DNA from 2 places in the Shewanella sp. Arc9-LZ genome. Region 1 is predicted to be linked to the other one. Evidence: predicted binding sites of a transcription regulator. Region 1 holds the regulator's gene; the other holds the start of a gene.

Region 1 (4,219 bases):
TTTAATTCTCTGTGGCGAGCATTAACCGTGTGTTTACTGCCTTGTCGAAATCGTTTTGCTAATTGATCTGCAATATATACCGAACGGTGCTGACCACCAGTACAACCAATCGCGATGGTAAGGTAACTGCGATTGTTACGTTCTAAATGCGGCATCCAAGTTTCAAATAGGTTTTCAATTTGCCAAATAAATTTATTAACTAATGGCTGACGACCTAAAAATTCTTGTACGGGCTCGTCTAAACCCGTAAATGGACGCAGTTCTATTTCCCAATGTGGGTTGGGTAAAAAGCGTACATCAAACATAAAATCTGCTTCTGTCGGCATGCCGTGTTTAAAGCCAAAAGATTCAAAGTTAATCACTAACTCTTTATCAACACTGCCTAATAATATTTGCCTAACTTGGTCGCTTAATTCGTAGATATTTAGCGCAGAAGTGTCGATATAGTGATCAACAATTTTTGCGATAGGCTCAAGTAAACGGCCTTCTAGTTTTATCGCTTCTTGCAGTGAAATATGATTTTTAGATAACGGGTGTAATCGACGTGTTTCGCTGTAACGTTTAAGCAATACTTTGTCATTGGAATTTAAAAAGAAACTGATAATTTCAGTGTCATTCTCAAGTAGTGCCAATTGGTCTTGAAGCACTTTACCTTGTTCTGCAATGTTACGAACATCAACGCTAATCGCAACCAAATCATTACTGCCTTTAAGCTGGGCTAATAATGTGCCAATGAGTGGTAAAGGCAAATTATCAACACAATAATATCCTAGGTCTTCTAATACTCTCAGGGCAACGGATTTCCCTGAGCCTGAACGTCCCGATACTATAACTAGTTTCATGCAGTAATAACCTGATAAAGTTCTGTTGCGTCGTGAGTTTTACGAAGCTGTTTCAATATTTGCTTATCGCTTAACTTTTGGGCCATGCTCGATAACGTGCCTAAATGTTGTTGGCACTGGTCTGCAGGTACTAACAAAGCAAATAAAAGATCCACGGGTTGCTTATCGATTGCATCAAAGGCAATGGCTTCTTCACATTTAATAAATATCGCGATAGGGTGATCGATGGTCGTTAATCTACCATGAGGTATCGCAATGCCATTTCCTATACCTGTGCTACCCATTTTCTCTCTCGCTAACAGGCTTTCAAAAACCTCTTGCGAAGACAGGGTTGGGTACTGGGCAGCGACTAAATTGCTGATGAGTTCCAGTACTTTTTTCTTACTGCCCGGTGTGGCACAGGTAGTGCATTCCGGCTGCAGAATGGTACAAAGTTCCATCGTTAGTGTTTTGTATTCTTCTCTTTGTGTTTAATTACCTGACGGTCGAGTTTATCGATCAGGGCGTCTATTGCAGCATACATATCAGTACTTTCTGACATTGCAAAAATTTCTGCGCCATTAATGTTGATTTTGGCTTCTGCTTTTTGTTGTAATTTTTCTACATTGAGCACAACGTGTACATTATGGATCTGATCGAAGTGTCGTTCAAGCTTTGAAAATTTACTGTGGATGTATTCACGTAAAGATTCTGTTATTTCGACATGACGTCCAGTCAGACTTATTTGCATAAAAAATCCTCCATTGCCTAGTAGGTTATAAACTCTTACGTTGGTTTGAGGGCGGGATCATCATTGCTTCACGGTATTTTGCTATCGTACGACGAGCAACGTTTATGCCCTGTTCTGCCAGAAGCTGAGCCATTTTACTGTCACTCAGTGGTTTTTTCTGGTTTTCTGCGGCAACCAGCTTTTTGATAAAAGCACGAATGGCCGTTGATGAGCATTCCCCGCCATCGTCAGTACTGACATGGCTAGAGAAGAAGTATTTTAGTTCAAATAAACCTCGAGGGGTGTGCATATATTTTTGTGTGGTGACTCGTGAAATGGTCGATTCATGCATTTCTACAGCTTCAGCGATATCATTGAGCACCATAGGCTTCATGGCTTCTTCGCCATATTCAAAAAAGCCTTGCTGAAATTGCACAATGCAATTTGCCACTTTAAGTAAAGTATCATTACGGCTTTCAATACTTTTAATAAACCATTTAGCCTCTTGCAGATGGCCTCGAATAAATTGACTATCCGACGGGTTTTTACTGCCTCTAGCCATGGCTGCATATTGCTGATTAACACCAATTTTAGGCATGTTGTCTGGGTTTAACTCTACTACCCAACGGCCATTTTTCTTTAATACTGTGACATCGGGAATCACGTATTCATCATCCATGGGGGTAATTAATAAGCCCGGACGAGGATTGAGTGTCTGGATTAGAGTGATTGCGTCACGTAACTCATTTTCTTTTAGTTTTGTTTTTCGCATCAATAATCTGAAATCACGGCCAGCAATTAACTCTAAATAGCCTTTAATTAACAAACGGGCATTATCGATATGGGGTGTGTCGTTAGAGTATTGCGCTAATTGAATAAATAGGCATTCACTTAAATCACGTGCAGCAACACCCACAGGGTCAAAGTGTTGAACGCGTTTTAATACCGCTTCAACCTCATCGAGTTCCACATTTTCATCACCCATGGCTTCGAGAATATCTTCGGTACTTTGGGTTAGATAACCGCGTTCATCAATGGCATCAATAATGGCGGTGGCAATGGCGAGATCTGTGTCTGAAAATGGAGTGAGATTTTTTTGCCATTCTAAGTGTTCGTACAAACCTTCAGTAGTTTCACCTTGAAAGGGCATGTCGTCATCGCGCATGCTTGCACTGCCTGAACCTGACATAGGTGAGGCTGTGTATACTTCATCCCATGTGGTATCCATGGCTAAATCATCCATGGTTTCTTTGGTCATGGATTCTGCTATGTCGACGGTGGAAGTGTCTTTTTCGACATTAACAATACTGTTGTCACTAAAGTCTGTATCCGCTTGGTCGCGGTTTTCTTTTAAGGAGTCTTTTGCTTCAGAAAACTCATCTTCTATTTCAAGCAATGGATTTGAATCTAATGCTTGTTGGATTTCCTGCTGTAGCTCCAATGACGATAATTGCAGTAAGCGAATGGCTTGCTGCAATTGTGGGGTCATGGTTAAGTGTTGACCCATTTTAAGTTGGAGTGACGCTTTCATTTACCGCTTATCCCTAGATGATTTTCCATAAAAATGACAATCTCGAACTGTAATAGATTGCCATAAACATCAATGACATTTAACGTTGTTTAGGTATCGTTCAATGAAATGAGTTAGCTAGACTAAAAGGCCAGTAAAGTAACTATAGCTTGAATTGTTCACCTAAGTACACAGCTCGAACTTGTTGATTACTTAATATCTCATCTGGTGTGCCTTCGGCAATTAAATTACCCTGGCTAACGATATAGGCTCGCTCACAAACGTCTAGCGTTTCACGTACGTTATGGTCGGTAATTAATACCCCTAAACCGCGGTTTTTAAGTTGTTGGATGATTTTTTTAATGTCGATGACCGAAATAGGATCAACACCAGCAAAGGGCTCATCAAGCAAAATAAATTTTGGATTAGCAGCTAAAGCGCGCGCAATTTCAACACGACGACGTTCACCACCCGATAACGACATGCCTTGGCTGTCGCGTATGTGAGTAATGTGGAACTCTTCGAGTAGGTGCTCAAGCTGTTCAATACGTTGGTCTGTGCTGAGCTCTTTGCGAGTTTGCAGTACGGCCATTATGTTGTCGTAAACGGTGAGCTTGCGGAAAATACTGGCTTCTTGTGGTAAGTAACCTATACCTTTGCGGGCGCGCAAATGCATTGGATCGGCAGTAAGGTCGTCATCGTCAATCAATATTCGGCCTTTATCGCTTTTTACTAAGCCGACAACCATATAAAAGGTGGTGGTTTTGCCTGCACCATTGGGGCCTAAAAGACCGACAATTTGGCCGGTTTTAACCGTTAAACTCACATCTTTAACAACTTGACGAGCTTTATAGCTTTTAGCTAGATTTTCAGCGGTTAAGGTAATTTGGGTCATGGTTTGATCTGCTTGTTAACAGGAATTTCAGGGAGTTTTTGCTTTGGCGCCGACTCGTCTTGGAAATTCTCTGGTTGAATGATGGTGATTACCCGATCTTGCCCTGTACCAGTACTTTCGGCAATCAGCTCTTGAGCACTGATGTTGTACTTGATTTTATTACCGGTAACCTGGCTACCTGATTGATCCAATTTGGCGTTGCCAGTCAATGTGAGTGTAGTGGTGGCAAGGTCATAGCTAATTTCGTTAGCACTTGCGGTACC
Region 2 (4,219 bases), 1.3 Mb from region 1:
TACCTGCTATTACCAGCGTGCTTGTCGCGTCATCACAACATCCATTAAGTCAGCTTAAAGACATTAGTTTGCCTGAATTGCAACAACATGTTGAGTTAACCATCGAAGATTCATCTCCTGGTAAACGTGACCGCGATGAAATGCAATTTGGCGGCGATAAAGTCTTTTATTTGTCAGGCTTTATCATGAAAAAAAATGCTTTGCTAAAAGGTCTGGGTTTTGGTTGGATGCCGGATTTTTTAATTGCTGAAGAATTACATCAAGGGCAACTGATCGAGATTGATTTTATTGGTGGTAATCGGTTTAGTTTTACACCGCAATTAGTCTCTACACTTGAACGTCCGCTTGGGCGAGCTGGGCAGTTATTTACCGAGCTTATTTTGCAAGAATTTGCTCAATATCAATTACACCAACAATCAGGATTAAGCGGTGCGGGTTTAGGTTAACGATGGACACAATTGGTAAACAAATGCAGTGGCAACAGAACGCGGATATTTTATTGAAATGTTGTCATGTTAAATGGATGATCATTTTGTTACCTTAAATCATCCATAAGGAATAATGCCTTAATACTGAATTGGGCAACTGCAAACATTAAATAAATTTTTAAGGAATGAAAATGAGCATGAAAAGTCATGAAGTAGATTATGAAATTATAGGTTCTAGTATGCAGCTGGTTGAAGTTGAATTAGACCCAAATGAGTCTGTTATTGCTGAAGCGGGTGCGATGACTTACCTCGAAGAAGACATTATGTTTGAGGCCAGAATGGGTGATGGCTCTGAACCAGAATCCGGTTTTTTTGGCAAGCTACTTGGTGCAGGTAAACACGCCATTTCGGGTGAGGGTATTTTTATGACCCACTTTACTAATGAAGGTCAACAAAAACGAAAAGTGGCATTTGCTGCGCCATTTCCTGGCACTATTTTGGCGATAGACTTAGCTCACCATCAAGGCGAACTTATCTGCCAAAAAGACAGCTTTTTAGCGGCAGCCTTAGGCACGCAAGTAAGCATGAAGTTTAATAAGCGATTAGGCACCGGTTTCTTTGGTGGTGAAGGATTTATTCTACAAAGCCTTAAAGGTGATGGCATGGCGTTTGTGCATGCTGGTGGGACACTGATTAAAAAAGAATTACACGGTGAGACATTGCGAGTCGATACAGGTTGTTTAGTTGGATTCACTCCCGGGATTGATTATGACATACAGCGTGCAGGCTCATTAAAGTCGATGGTATTTGGTGGTGAAGGTTTGTTCCTTGCAACCTTAAAAGGCCATGGGACTGTGTGGTTACAAAGCTTACCGTTTTCTCGTATGGCTGACAGAATTATTGCTCATGCACCATCAAGTGGTGGCAAAGACCAAGGTGAAGGTTCTGTACTTGGCGGAATAGGGCGAATGATTAACTAGTATGGGCATTGCGTGATCTTATCACTGTGCCGTTAGTATTTGAGCTCAGACTATTTATAGCTAATAGTGTTTACGTAGTCTGAGCTGTCTTTAGGAGGCTGATTTAAAGAAGATGTTTACTGGTCGGCTGACAAGCTGGTCTGTTTTAATTCAAGGTTACCGATGCAAGGTCATCAATCTAACGTTATTATTCTAAGGTTGTTAGTTGCATAATGTGTTGGTATTGCAACTGTGTGACGGGCTGAATACTCAGGCGGGCACCTTTAGCCACTAATACCATATCTTGCAGCGCGGGATCGGCTTTCAATTGCTTCAAGCTCACAGGCTTAGAAAATTTGGCCATAAATTGAATATCGACTTGCCACCATCGAGGCGCATTAGCGTTAGATTTTGCATCAAAATACGGTGAACGGTTATCAAAAGCACTGCTATCAATTTGAGCTTCACTGCTAATTTTTGCTAAACCCACAATGGCAGGAACTTTACAACTAGAGTGGTAAAACAACACTACATCGCCAATTGTAATTTGATCGCGAATATAATTACGTGCTTGATAGTTACGAATACCTTGCCAAGCAACAGTTTGCTGCTTACTCATCTGTAGATTATCAATACTAAAGTCGTCTGGTTCAGACTTCATTAACCAATAGTTCATGTGATCCCATTATTGTCTTTAAAGTGACTGAATAACCTTTCAGTGCTTAAGAATGGCAATGTACACGTTGCTGATACGATTAGGCAAATAAAAAGCCGACAGCATTATGCTATCGGCTTTTTACAACAGTGGTCATTCAGCGGTTATTAACGAATGTTAATAAGTCGGTTTGGCAATAACGGTTTGACCGATAGGGGTTAAACTTAATAAGGCCAACTTAAGATGTTGTAACGCGAACGGAATACCTATAATCGTTACAAAACAAGCCAGAGCATGGACTAGATGACCAATCGCGAGCCAAATACCAAAGCATAAAAACCATATTACATTACCCACCAAACCTAACGTGCCAGTGCCAATATCTTCTTGGCCTGAAATGTGTTTCCGGTTAACGGTCTCTTGTCCAAATGGCCAGAAAGCCAGTTCGCCAATAACAAAACAAGCACGACCAAATGGGATGCCAATGATACTGATAAAGCACAGTACTCCAACAAACCACCAAGCTAGTCCCATAACAAAACCACCCATTAAAAACCAAGCAATATTAAAGATTAAGCGTAAAAGAGACATTTTCATTCCCATCAATAGTCAATATTCTCAATATAAAGCCATTTCCATGCCATGTTTTCAATTTGTTGATTATTAAGAATTAAGTGTTGCTGTGGTATTGTATAAATAGAACAGTGCGAGGATTCACGCAAATGAATCGATGAGATTTATCATTTTTTAGTTAAAATGCTCATATTACAGTTGATTGAGACAATTCATGTTTTCGATAAGCCCAGTGCAAACGATGAACTTTGCTGGCCGCAGCATCTACATTAAACGAGATGATTTATTACATGCTGATTTTAGTGGTAATAAAGCACGTAAATTTTATCATTTTTTGCATCATGATTATTCACATATTACCCAACTAGTGGCATCGGGTTCGGCCCAAGCCAACTCATTATATTCCATGTCAGTATTGGCTAAGCGGCAAGGGTGGAAATTTGATTACTATGTAAGCCATATCAGCGAGTTTTTATTACAACATCCTCAAGGCAATTATGCCGCTGCGATACAAAATGGCGCCAATATTATTGATGTTAGTCATTTGACCGATGTTGAAAATCTTCAAAGTATGCATTTAGACGATGCTATGCAATATATTGTTTCATCGAATCCAAGCTACGCAGATAAAAAACAATTACTTTTTATTCCTGAAGGTGGGCGTTGTGAGTATGCCGAAACCGGGATAACACAACTTGCCTGTGAAATTATTCAATGGGCGCAAGATCAACAAAAAAATAAGCTAAAGGTATTTTTACCCTCAGGTACGGGGACCACTGCGGCTTATTTAAATAAACAACTTACTCAACAATTGGCTCATTTATCATTAACGAAAGTTTTTACCATTGAGGTGTTAACTTGCAGTACCGTGGGAGGGGATGAATATTTACGTCAACAATTCTCACAATTAGTCGATGAGGTTTATTTTCCTACAATTATTAATGATGGTCATAAATATCATTTTGGCAAACTATCACGACGTTGTTTTGATATGTGGAATACAGTATGCCAGTCGGGAATTGAATTTGAATTATTGTACGACCCGGTTGGATTTCTAGTGTTACAACATTATTTGAATAGTAAAACTGCCAATGCAACCGATATTCTCTATATACATCAGGGGGGAGTTTTGGGAAATAAAACAATGTTGCCAAGATACCAACGAAAATTTTCGCACTCGGTTTGATTACAGGATGAATGTATGGTTTCTTGTTGTAAGTTGTTGATATTAAGCCGATTATTTCTAAGTGGTAGATTTGGGTTTAAAAAGTTCGATTGGAGTTTAAAACTGAAGAATAACTTAAAATGATGCGAGTGAGTTATTCATTTTGCCCTGTTTTAATAAACATCGGTAAGTGAGAGGAGAATACCGAGAAATGAGTTTATTAAATAACAGAGCAAATGATTAACGCAAAGCGTTAGGGGGTATTACTTATTGGCAGAGATTAACCATTTCATGAAGTTTAATGCTTCAATACGTTTTGAAAAGGTTTTTTTGTTTTTACCTAGGCTGTCGGTAAAAGCAATTGAATTCTTGTTTGACGAGATAGAGTTAACCGGAAAGCTAACTGAAATTTCGTGTCCATTCATGTTGTATGACATAG

The links. The regulator sigma-54, encoded in region 1, starts transcription at its own class of promoters, with help from an activator protein. The targets are predictions, from matches to a motif close to GTTGGCACGNNNNTNGNNT.
Region 2: the regulator sigma-54 is predicted to act here: its motif matches at 2,669-2,687, upstream of GUY17_RS12310 (YccF domain-containing protein).

What each region holds. Positions count from the first base shown of each region.
Region 1 covers NZ_CP048031.1:4,169,320-4,173,538, reverse strand. The annotation lists gene rapZ (RNase adapter RapZ) at 1-842, opposite strand, end outside; gene ptsN (PTS IIA-like nitrogen regulatory protein PtsN) at 839-1,282, opposite strand; gene hpf (ribosome hibernation promoting factor) at 1,285-1,572, opposite strand; gene GUY17_RS17940 (RNA polymerase factor sigma-54) at 1,598-3,082, opposite strand; gene lptB (LPS export ABC transporter ATP-binding protein) at 3,225-3,956, opposite strand; gene lptA (lipopolysaccharide transport periplasmic protein LptA) at 3,953-4,219, opposite strand, start outside.
Region 2 covers NZ_CP048031.1:2,872,302-2,876,520, reverse strand. The annotation lists gene GUY17_RS12325 (LysR family transcriptional regulator) at 1-446, shown strand, start outside; gene GUY17_RS12320 (TIGR00266 family protein) at 626-1,408, shown strand; gene GUY17_RS12315 (EVE domain-containing protein) at 1,596-2,063, opposite strand; gene GUY17_RS12310 (YccF domain-containing protein) at 2,220-2,633, opposite strand; gene GUY17_RS12305 (1-aminocyclopropane-1-carboxylate deaminase/D-cysteine desulfhydrase) at 2,830-3,801, shown strand; gene GUY17_RS21105 (hypothetical protein) at 4,044-4,217, opposite strand.